Kordia antarctica: one gene and its partner. The protein of the gene in region 1 interacts with the protein of each later gene in a pairwise test. Links are inferred from orthologs where the notes say so. Each region holds a gene or a part of one and is shown on either strand. Other genes may lie near its edges.

What was found.
Region 2: the proteins of gyrB (region 1) and gyrA interact in binary tests that used the Escherichia coli proteins (3 or more experiments, as listed by UniProt). The link is inferred for Kordia antarctica from one-to-one orthologs.

Annotation. Positions count from the first base shown.
Region 1 is NZ_CP019288.1:2,056,018-2,060,148, reverse strand. The notes cover bases 1-2,869. They hold gyrB (DNA topoisomerase (ATP-hydrolyzing) subunit B), read left to right. Parts: upstream 1-400; coding sequence 401-2,338; downstream 2,339-2,869. Other genes in these bases: IMCC3317_RS08240 (T9SS type A sorting domain-containing protein), read right to left, coding at 2,421-2,869; IMCC3317_RS08250 (T9SS type A sorting domain-containing protein), read right to left, coding at 1-11. Also shown: more of IMCC3317_RS08240, read right to left, coding at 2,870-3,161; IMCC3317_RS08235 (DUF6588 family protein), read left to right, coding at 3,396-4,131. UniProt on the Escherichia coli protein: DNA gyrase negatively supercoils closed circular double-stranded DNA in an ATP-dependent manner to maintain chromosomes in an underwound state.
Region 2 is NZ_CP019288.1:1,593,461-1,601,251, reverse strand. The notes cover bases 2,123-5,212. They hold gyrA (DNA gyrase subunit A), read left to right. Parts: upstream 2,123-2,442; coding sequence 2,443-4,983; downstream 4,984-5,212. Other genes in these bases: IMCC3317_RS06450 (tetratricopeptide repeat protein), read left to right, coding at 5,018-5,212; IMCC3317_RS06460 (ATP-dependent Clp protease ATP-binding subunit), read right to left, coding at 2,123-2,182. Also shown: more of IMCC3317_RS06460, read right to left, coding at 1-2,122; more of IMCC3317_RS06450, read left to right, coding at 5,213-6,304; IMCC3317_RS06445 (C40 family peptidase), read right to left, coding at 6,946-7,692; IMCC3317_RS06440 (acetyl-CoA C-acyltransferase), read right to left, coding at 7,726-7,791. UniProt on the Escherichia coli protein: A type II topoisomerase that negatively supercoils closed circular double-stranded (ds) DNA in an ATP-dependent manner to maintain chromosomes in an underwound state.

The DNA of each region.
Region 1 (4,131 bases):
TTTGTTTTCATTGATTAATATTTAGTAGAATAGTTGTTAGTGACGTAAAATTACTAAAAACAATAGGTATGCATGTGAAAAAATGCATTTTTCTGTTGATAAAAAGGGATTTACAGGTGTTTTTACTTAAAAAACGAACGTCAAAATATCGCTTCTACGGGCTTGGTTTATTTCTCTTTCATACAGGAAGAAAAAAACGGTTTCAAAATAGCGTAAAAGCTGTTTTAAGACATTTTAAGCAGTTTTCTGCAAAAAGGTCAAATGTTAATAACTATTTAAAAAGCAGCTTAAAAGTGTTTAAAAATGAATTTATGAAGTCTTATATTTGTTTGTTTAACAACAGAATGAATAAGAACGTTTTACGCAGTTCTAAAACTATAAAAATTTAAGCAAAACATATATGAGCGAAGAAAAGAAAGATCAATATTCTGCTGATAGTATACAGGCATTAGAAGGAATGGAGCATGTACGTATGCGTCCTTCCATGTATATTGGAGATGTTGGTACACGCGGATTACATCATTTAGTATATGAAGTTGTCGATAATTCTATTGATGAAGCACTAGCAGGTCATTGCGACGTTATAAGCGTTGTAATCAATGAAGATAACTCCATTACGACTGAAGATAATGGGCGTGGTATTCCAATTGGGATTCACAAAAAAGAAGGTGTTTCGGCATTAGAAGTTGTAATGACGAAAATTGGTGCTGGTGGAAAATTTGATAAAGATTCCTATAAAGTATCTGGTGGATTGCACGGAGTTGGTGTATCGGTTGTAAATGCCCTTTCTACTCACTTAAAAGCAACAGTTTTTAGAGAAGGAAAAGTTTGGGAACAAGAATATGAACGCGGAAAACCTTTATATCCAACAAAAGCAGTTGGAGATTCTGATAAAACTGGTACGGTAGTAATGTTTAGACCAGATGCGTCTATATTTACACAAACTTTAGAATACAACTACGAAACCATCGCAAATCGTATGCGCGAATTGTCATACCTTAACAAAGGAATCACAATCACACTTACGGATAAACGTAACAAAGACGAAAAAGGAGAATTTGTCCATGAAGTTTTTCATTCTACCGAAGGATTAAAAGAATTTATAAGATATTTAGACGGAAACCGTGTACAAATCATTAGCGATGTAATTGCTTTTGAAGGAGAGAAAAACGGAATTCCAGTTGAGGTTGCAATGACGTATAACACTTCGTATTCTGAAAATTTACATTCATATGTAAACAATATCAATACACACGAAGGTGGAACACACTTATCAGGATTTAGAAGAGGTTTAACGCATACGCTGAAAAAATATGCAGAAGGAACAGGATTATTAGACAAATTAAAGTTTGACATTGCTGGAGATGATTTCCGCGAAGGACTAACCGCAATTATTTCTGTAAAAGTCCAAGAGCCACAATTTGAAGGACAAACCAAAACAAAATTAGGAAACCGTGAAGTATCTGCATCTGTAAGTCAGGCAGTATCAGAAATGCTAACGGATTACTTAGAAGAACATCCAGACGACGCTAAAACTATTGTGCAAAAAGTAGTGTTAGCTGCGCAAGCGCGTCATGCCGCACAAAAAGCGCGTGAAATGGTACAGCGTAAAACGGTGATGAGTATTGGAGGTTTGCCTGGGAAACTGAGTGACTGCTCTGAGCAAGATCCTGCAAAATGTGAAGTATTTCTTGTCGAGGGAGATTCGGCAGGTGGAACGGCAAAACAAGGTCGTGACCGTATGTTTCAAGCAATTTTACCATTACGTGGAAAAATCTTGAACGTAGAGAAAGCAATGAAGCACAAAGTTTTTGAAAACGAAGAAATCAAAAATATCTTTACAGCGCTTGGTGTAACTATCGGAACCGAAGAAGATAGTCAAGCATTAAACCTTTCAAAATTAAGATATCATAAAGTAGTGATTATGTGTGATGCCGATGTCGATGGATCGCATATTTCTACATTAATCCTAACATTCTTTTTCCGTTACATGAAAGAATTGATTGAAAACGGACACATTTACATTGCTGCGCCACCATTATATTTGGTTAAAAAAGGAGCAAAACGTAAATATGCTTGGAACGATCAAGAACGTGATGTTATTGTTGAAGAGTTTGGCGGAGGAGCAGGAATTCAACGCTACAAAGGTCTTGGGGAAATGAACGCAGAACAATTGTGGGACACAACCATGAATCCAGAATTCAGAACATTACGTAAAATAGTAATTGATAGTGGAGCAGAAGCAGACAGAGTATTCTCCATGTTAATGGGAGACGAAGTGCCGCCACGTAGAGAGTTTATTGAAAAAAATGCAGTCTATGCAAATATTGATGCGTAATAATCATATTTCATAAAAACAAAAAAATGCCTCTTTTATGGGGCATTTTTTTGTGCATTAAAGTGATGCTAAAAAAAACGAATCATTCTTTGATTAATCGAGAAATATGCGTGTCTCCATCTTTATAAATAGTTTTTATAAAATAAATTCCAGGTGACAAAAATGATACGTCTAAGGAATTTTCTTGATGTGAAATTTTTGTTTCAAAAATAGTTGAACCTACTAATGAGAGTATTTCTATTTTTTCTACCGAAAACCCTTTGAAATTAAAATATAATTTCTTTTTTACGGGATTGGGATACATCACAATGCTTTTTTTACGAAACTTTTCAAGTGAAAGTATATAGTTTCCATGTACAGCTCTATTTCCTTCAGGCGTGTCAATTATTAATGTTTTATTACCATTACCTTCATCAATAATCTCATAATCAAAGGTTCTTGGCGAATTATAATTTCCAACAATTATAGTATCTAAGTATTGAGCTTCGAGTGTACAATAGAAAAAACATAATCCTAGGCTTACAGCTAAATCTTGAACTATAAATGTATCTGGATTGATGGTAAGTGATGATGATGAATTGAAAGCATAATTGATATCACCTCCGTTCGCATAAAAATCATAATTATTAGGTGATGATTCAACGAACTGAATTCCTGGATGGTAACCTTGGTTTGATGGATGCGGTTGTGTCACATTAATAGTATTCCCGTCAATTACCATATAATGTAATGTCCACATGTTTCCGCCTCCAATTAAATCTTGTTGTGCAAATCCAAAAGAAAAACAAATGAATGCACATATTAATAAAGTAATTTTTTTCATGTCGCAAAATTTTTACATAAAGATACGAATAATATTTATTGAGAAAAATGCAGTGTTTGCACGTATTGATGCGTAAATAATATTTTTTTTAGAAAACCATATCAAAGGCAATTACGTATTTAAGTATGTAGTTGCCTTTCTTTTTCTTTAAAAATGTAAAAAAGGGGCAATTTCCTGTATGTATTGTAGTACGTATTCATTATTTTTATCGCTTTAAATTTAACCTAACGAATTATGAAAAAATTACAACTCCTATTCATTGCTTTTTTAGCAATATCACATGTAAATGCCCAAGAAAATATTAACGAATTACTTGCTGCAGGTATTGATGATGCAAAAAGATTTACGACAGATTACATTGCGCCGGCATCAGAAGGTTTGGCTTACGGAATTAACACAGGTTGGTTTAATAGTGCAAAGGCACCAAAACGTTTCGGTTTTGAAATTTCAATAGTTGGAAATATATCTCTTATAAAAGATGAGAAAAAAGAATTTCAACTGAACGTTGCAGATTATGAAAATATTCGATTTCCAGACAACAGTCCGTCAAAAACGGTTGCAACAGCTTTAGGTCACAATGAACCTGATGTTACGGTAATAGTTACCTATGATGATCCAGTTTTTGGGAGTCAAGAAGTTGAAATTACATTACCAACAGGAATCGGTTCAGAAAATGTAGACATTATACCAACAGCTTATGTTCAAGCTAGTTTCTCACCATTTAAAGGAACACAAGTCAAAGCACGTTTCTTTCCAAAAGTAGATTCAGAAGATGTTGATTTAAGTACGTATGGTTTTGGAATTCAACAAGAATTTACTTCATGGTTGCCAGCCGAAAAAGCAATTCCAGTCGCTATTTCTGGTCTGATTGCGTATACACATTTAGATGCAAATTATGATTTTACTGAATCTAGTAATGTTAATGGAAACAATCAGCAAGTAGCAACGGAAGTAAATACCTTTCTATTTC
Region 2 (7,791 bases), 460 kb from region 1 along the record:
ACGCATTTTCAATCACACCTCTTGCATGATCGTCTGCTTGTGATTTTTGAGCATTCGTACCAAAACCAACACCAGCACCAAAATCTTTCAGTTTACGCGCACCAATATTTGATGTCATAATGATAATGGTATTTCTGAAATCAATTTTTCTTCCTAAACTGTCTGTTAAAAACCCATCATCTAATACTTGTAATAGCATATTGAATACATCTGGATGCGCTTTTTCAACCTCATCAAGCAAAATAACAGCATATGGTTTTCTTCTAACTTTTTCCGTTAGTTGTCCACCTTCTTCATATCCAACATATCCTGGAGGCGCACCAACTAAACGTGAAATCGCGAATTTTTCCATGTATTCACTCATGTCAATTCTGATCAAAGCTTCATCTGAATCAAATAACTCACTAGCCAATACCTTAGCTAACTGTGTTTTTCCAACTCCAGTTTGCCCTAAAAAGATAAATGAACCGATTGGTTTGTTTGGATCTTTAAGTCCTGCACGATTACGCTGAATCGCTTTTACAACTTTTCCAACGGCTTCGTCTTGTCCTATTACTTTTCCTTTGATTAATTCAGGAAGTTGTGCTAGTTTGTTACTTTCTTTTTGTGCAATTCTGTTCACAGGAATTCCTGTCATCATGGAAACTACATCAGCTACATTATCTTCACTTACAATTTCTTTGTGTTGTTTGGATTCTTCTTCCCACTTTTCTTGAGAAATTGCCAATTCTTTTTCAATACGTTTTTCGTCGTCTCTTAATTTGGCAGCTTCTTCATATTTCTGTTTTTTAACGACAGAATTTTTAAGTTCACGCACTTCTTCTAGTTGACGTTCTAAATCAAGAATTTGCTTAGGAACATCAATATTTATAATGTGAACTCTTGAACCTGCTTCATCCAAAGCATCAATAGCTTTGTCTGGCAAGAAACGATCGCTCATGTATCTATTTGTAAGCATAACACAGGCTCTAATAGCTTCTGGTGTGTAACGTACATTATGATGTTCTTCGTATTTATCTTTGATATTCTCTAGAATTTCTATCGTTTCATCTACCGTAGTAGGTTGAACCACCACTTTTTGGAAACGTCTTTCTAGTGCACCATCTTTTTCAATATGTTGTCTGTATTCGTCTAATGTTGTTGCTCCAATACATTGCAGTTCACCTCTTGCTAACGCAGGTTTAAACATGTTAGAAGCATCTAAACTTCCAGTTGCGCCACCAGCACCAACAATGGTATGAATTTCATCAATGAAGAGAATAATATCATCGTTCTTCTCCAATTCATTCATAACCGCTTTCATGCGTTCTTCAAACTGACCTCTGTATTTTGTTCCAGCTACTAAGCTTGCTAAGTCTAACGTAACGACTCTTTTATTGAATAAAATACGTGATACTTTGCGTTTTATGATTCTGTTTGCTAAACCTTCTGCAATGGCAGATTTACCAACACCAGGTTCTCCAATTAATATTGGATTGTTCTTTTTACGTCTACTCAAAATTTGAGAAACACGTTCTATTTCTTTTTCACGTCCAACAACAGGATCCAATTTTCCTTCTTCAGCCATAGCTGTTAAATCTCTTCCGAAATTGTCTAATACAGGTGTTTTGGATTTTTTATTGACTTTTCCGCCAGCATTAGAAGCTCCAAAAGGATTTTCTTTTGAAGGTTCTTGTGATCCACTATTGTCATCAGAATATGATTCTGAACGTGGAGTGTCTATATAATCGTCATCGTTTGTTATCATATACTTAAATTGTTCTTTAACATTATCATAATCCACTTTAAGCTTATTTAGTAGCTTTGTTGTCGGATCGTTTTCGTTTCGTAAGATGCACAATAATAAATGTGCGGTATTGATAGAAGAACTTTGAAAAAGTTTGGCTTCTAAAAATGTCGTTTTAAGCGCTCTTTCAGCTTGACGCGTTAAGTGTAAATTTCGCTTTTCGTTTGGAGCTACTGCCACATTTGGGTTTGCGGGACTTAGAATCTCTACTTTACGCCGCAAGTGAGTCAAATCCACTTCAAGTGCGTTTAAAATATTAATTGCTTTGCCATTTCCGTCTCTAAGAAGTCCAAGCATTAAGTGTTCTGTGCCAATAAAATCGTGGCCTAAACGCAGTGCTTCTTCTTTACTGTAGGCGATTACATCTTTTACTCTTGGGGAAAAATTATCATCCATAAATCTAGTTTCCTTTCGACCTTAAAATTAATATTTCAATACGGATAATACAAAAATTGTTCCGTGATGAAAGGTTATGTAAGCTAATAGACGAAAAAAAACTTCAAATTCAAAAATTATATTATTAAATTATCAAAAAAACTTATTAAAAATTGTTAATAAAAAAACGTTAAAATGCTTATTGAAATCATCTCTGAATACTAGCAAATGTTGTATATTGACCCGATTTGTAAAACTCGAAATATTAAAATATAAAATACATGGCAGAAGGAGAAAAATTAATCCCTATTAATATTGAAGATGAGATGAAGTCTGCTTACATCGATTATTCGATGTCAGTCATTGTGTCACGTGCGCTTCCAGATGTAAGAGATGGTATGAAACCCGTACATCGTAGAGTATTGTTTGGAATGCATGAACTCGGAGTTCGGTCTGGCTCGGCTCATAAGAAATCTGCAAGAATTGTTGGAGAAGTATTAGGTAAGTATCACCCACACGGAGATACATCTGTATACGACGCAATGGTTCGTATGGCGCAAGAATGGAGTTTGCGTTATATGCTAGTAGATGGACAAGGTAACTTCGGATCTATTGATGGAGATAGTCCTGCAGCAATGCGTTATACGGAAGCAAGAATGCGCAAGATAGCTGACGATATGTTGGCAGATATTGACAAAGACACCGTTGATCATTCTTTGAACTTTGATGACACCTTAAAAGAACCAACAGTATTGCCTACAAGAGTTCCAGGTTTGTTAATTAATGGAGCATCAGGGATTGCAGTTGGTATGGCAACAAATATGCCGCCACACAATTTATCAGAAGTTATTGATGGAATTCATGCGTATATTGAAAACAATGACATCGAAATTGATGAGTTGATTCAACACGTAAAAGCACCCGATTTTCCAACAGGTGGAATTATCTATGGATATGATGGTGTTCGTGAAGCGTTTAAAACAGGACGAGGAAAAGTTGTCATGCGTGCGAAAGCTACGATGGAAGAAGTGCAAGGTAGAGAATGTATTATTGTAACTGAAATTCCATATCAAGTCAATAAAGCAGACATGATTAAGAAAACTGCTGACTTGGTAAATGATAAAAAAATTGATGGTATTTCTACGATTCGTGATGAATCTGATAGAAAAGGAATGCGTATCGTTTATATCTTAAAGCGTGATGCGATTCCAAATATTGTCTTAAATACATTATATAAGTATACTGCATTACAATCATCATTCAGTGTAAATAATATTGCATTGGTTCATGGACGTCCACAATTATTGAATCTAAAAGAAATGATTCATCACTTTGTGGAACACAGACATGTAGTTGTAACGCGTAGAACTGAATATGAATTACGCAAAGCAGAAGAGCGCGCGCATATTTTAGAAGGTTTAATTATTGCATCTGATAATATTGATGAGGTAATTGCTATTATTAGAGGTTCGCAAAATGCTGAAGATGCTCGTAATAATTTGATCACACGTTTTGAATTGACAGAGATTCAAGCCAAAGCGATTGTGGAAATGCGTTTACGTCAGTTAACAGGTCTGGAACAAGACAAGTTACGTGGTGAGTACGACGACATCATGAAAAGCATTGACGATTACCGTGATATTTTGGCAAATAAGTCAAGAAGAATGGACATCATCAAAGAAGAACTTACGGTTATCAAAGATAAATACGGAGATGAAAGACGTTCGTTAATTGAATATGCTGGTGGAGATGTTAGTATTGAAGATTTAATTCCTGATGAAAAAGTAGTTATTACAATTTCGCATGCAGGATACATTAAGCGTACTTCATTAACAGAATATAAAGAACAAAATAGAGGTGGCGTTGGGCAAAAAGGAAGTGCAACTAGAAACGAAGATTTCTTAGAGCATCTATTTGTTGGAACCAATCACCAATATATGCTATTCTTTACGCAAAAAGGAAAATGTTTCTGGATGCGTGTATATGAAATTCCAGAAGGAAGTAAAGCATCTAAAGGAAGAGCAATTCAGAACTTAATCAACATTGAAAAAGATGATAAAGTAAAAGCATTCATCTGTACACAAAGTTTAAAAGATGATGAATATATTAATAGTCACTATGTGATTATGGCTACGAAGAAAGGTCAAGTGAAAAAGACACCTTTGGAGCAGTATTCTCGTCCACGTACCAATGGTATTAATGCAATTACCATTAAAGAAGGCGATGAACTGTTAGAAGCAAAGTTAACTACTGGAAACAGTCAAGTAATGTTAGCTGTAAAATCTGGAAAAGCAATTCGATTTGAAGAAGAGAAAACACGACCAATGGGAAGAAATGCTTCTGGTGTTCGTGGAATTAGACTCGCTAATGAAAAAGATGAAGTTATAGGAATGGTTGCTGTAAACGATATGGAAAGCAACATTTTAGTAGTTTCTGAAAATGGATATGGAAAACGATCTAGCTTAGAAGATTACCGAATTACGAACCGTGGTGGAAAAGGAGTAAAGACCATTTCTGTAACGGAAAAAACTGGAAAGTTGGTTGCGATTAAGAACGTAACGGACGATGATGGTTTAATGATTATCAACAAATCTGGTATTGCAATTCGTATGTCTGTTTCTGATTTAAGAGTAATGGGAAGAGCAACGCAAGGAGTTCGATTAATCAACATAAAAGGAAAAGATTCTATTGCAGCGGTAGCCAAAGTGAAGAATGAAGATGAGGATGAAGACGTTGAAGATGTTGAAAACACTGGTGTTACAGAAGATGGCACGGCTGTTGATATAGATGACAATAGTGACAACGAAACGGAAGAAGAATAATAACAAAAACCTCAATTATCTAAACATTTATAAAATGAAGAAAACAATTTTAATTTTCTCAGCAATGTTAATTACGGCATTTTCTTTTGCACAAAAGAAAGAATTAAGAGCCGTTGAGAAAGCATTGAAAAAAGGAAACACTACAGAAGCTAAAGCAACGTTATCTAGTATTTCATCTACAATAGAAAGTGCTGATGCAAAATACAAAGCACAATATTACTTTCTAAAAGGAAGAACGTATCAAGAACTTGCTGAAAAAGGAATGGATACGGATGCTTCTTTAAAAATAGCTGGTGATGCTTACAATAAATTATTTGCTTTTGAAAAAGAGCAAAAAGATTTTGAATACACCAAAGAAGCGAAGCCAATGTTGCAAACAATGATTAGTAAAATTGTTGAAAAAGCCATTGCCTCTCAAAAAGAAGAAAACTATAAGAAAGCTTCAGAGCTATTGTATTTATCGTATACATTACAGCCAGAAAATAAAAATTTCTTATACTTCGCGGCATCGAACTCAATTTCTGAAAAAGATTATGATACTGCTTTAAAGTATTATGTAGAGTTAAAAGAAACAGGATATACAGGTGAAGAAACTCAGTATTATGCTATTAATGTAGCAGACGGTAAAAAAGAATCGTTCGCAGAAAAAACATTAAGAGATGTATCTGTAAGAGTAAAATCACATTCAAATCCAACAGAAGAAAAAACAAAATCTAGATTACCAGAGATTGTAAAAAACATTTCTTGGATTTACACCAACCATATTGGTGACAATGAGAAAGCTTTAGCAGCCGTAGAAGATGCAATTGCAATGAATCCTAATGATGCTTCACTTTTATTGACAAAAGGAAACATCTACTACAAAATGGGAGATACTGCAAAATTCAAAGAAATCATGCAAGAAATCATTGCTAAAAACCCTAATGATGTAGATTCTTATTACAATATTGGTGTAATTAGTGCTGAAAATGGTGATGTTGAAGAGGCAAGAGCCGCATACAAAAAAGTACTAGAATTAGATCCTGGATATGTAAATGCAGCAATCAACTTATCTAAAACATACTTAGACGAGTCGTCAGATGTTGTTGATAAAATGAACGAACTAGGAAATTCATCAGCAGATAACAGAAAATATGATGAATACAAAGCGCAACAAACTGCATTGTATAGAAAGTCATTAGCAGTATTAGAAGGAATTTCTGAAAGTGTTCCCAATGATGTTAGTATCCTAAAGCAATTAAAAGGATTATATTCTTTCTTAGGAGAAAGTGAAAAAGTCAAAAAAGTGAAAGCTAAATTGGCTGAGTTAGGAGAGCAATAATCTAACAGAAATAATACATAAAAAAAGCCTCGTTAACTAGTTAACGAGGCTTTTTTATGTCTTGTAATTTTTTTATATGAGTAGTATTTATATCAAATGAATTTTAGACTGTAATTTTAAAGTTTGTTTGGTATTATTTAACCTGAGATCGATATAAGTTTACTCAAATGAAATTTTGAACATATTTCTAAAATAAGTGCTAAGTATTTGATTTTCTTTTTCTTTGTTCGTACAAAGAAAAGAAACAAAAGAAAGTGCGCTTTTAGTTCGTGTGATTTCTATTTTATATTTTGGAACTCATGAATCTTCGATTTCCAGAGGTATTTTTAGTTTTTCTTTCTGAAAAAAACTAAAACCGCATGAATTTTTCTAAATTTTCTCCAAGGATTCAAAAATTCTTAACGAAAAATCCCTGCTATACTGCGGAAAAGACAAAAAAAAACACTCTGAAATTTTATATCGAACTTACGTTATTTAAAATTATCAAAAATGTCTCAAAGTATACGTACTTTATTTGGTATAATACCTTGCCTGTAAAAATTATTATGGTGTATCAAGCGTTCAATATAAAGTCTATATTCTTGACTCTAAAAAACGGCTTGTACTGAGCGAAGTCGAAGTAAGCGGTCTTACATCTTTTATCAAACAATCTTCTTAATCACACGAAGTCTGTGTGTATGTCGTTTAGTTTCTACATTAAAAATTCCTGAATGATCTATGCGATCAATACGAACTTTTCCATGTGCGTGAATAATATAATTATCTTCCATAATGATTCCGACGTGAATAATAGTGCCTTCTTCATTATCAAAAAAAGCTAAATCGCCAGGTTCACTTTCTTCAATAAAACTCAACGCTTCACCTTGCATAGCTTGCTGAGAAGCATCACGCAATAACTTATAACCATTCAGTTTATACACCATTTGTGTAAAACCAGAACAATCTATCCCGAAAGGTGTTTTTCCGCCCCATAAATACGGCGCGCCCAAATACATATACGAAGTTTTAATAATAGTTGCTTTTGGATGAATTCCGCCAATCGTATTTCCATCATGTTCATGTGACAATAACGACAACGAATTCAAAACGGAACCAATAGGAATTGGCATTAAAAGGGAATCATTCGTAATAAACTCAACCAAATCAGCCGAGAGAATCAACTTTTCTTTATTTTTCTCTTTATAAATTTCCTCAGTGACTTCTAAATATTGTTTATTATCAATCCAACCTTCGTACTTGTCAAATGCAATACGGATTTTACTCCACTTTTTGCGTTGTTCCAACACTTTAAAATGTTCTCCATACAAAACCTGTGATACAAGTTCACTCGTATCAGTTGGTTCAGCACGAAGCGGAACAATACTCAAATTGCAAATTCCGTATTGCATGTATAAAATTAGATGATTTTTAAAATTGAAAAATTAAGCTCTTTCTAAAATTAATGCAGAAGCGCCACCGCCACCATTACAAATAGCTGCAGCTCCTAA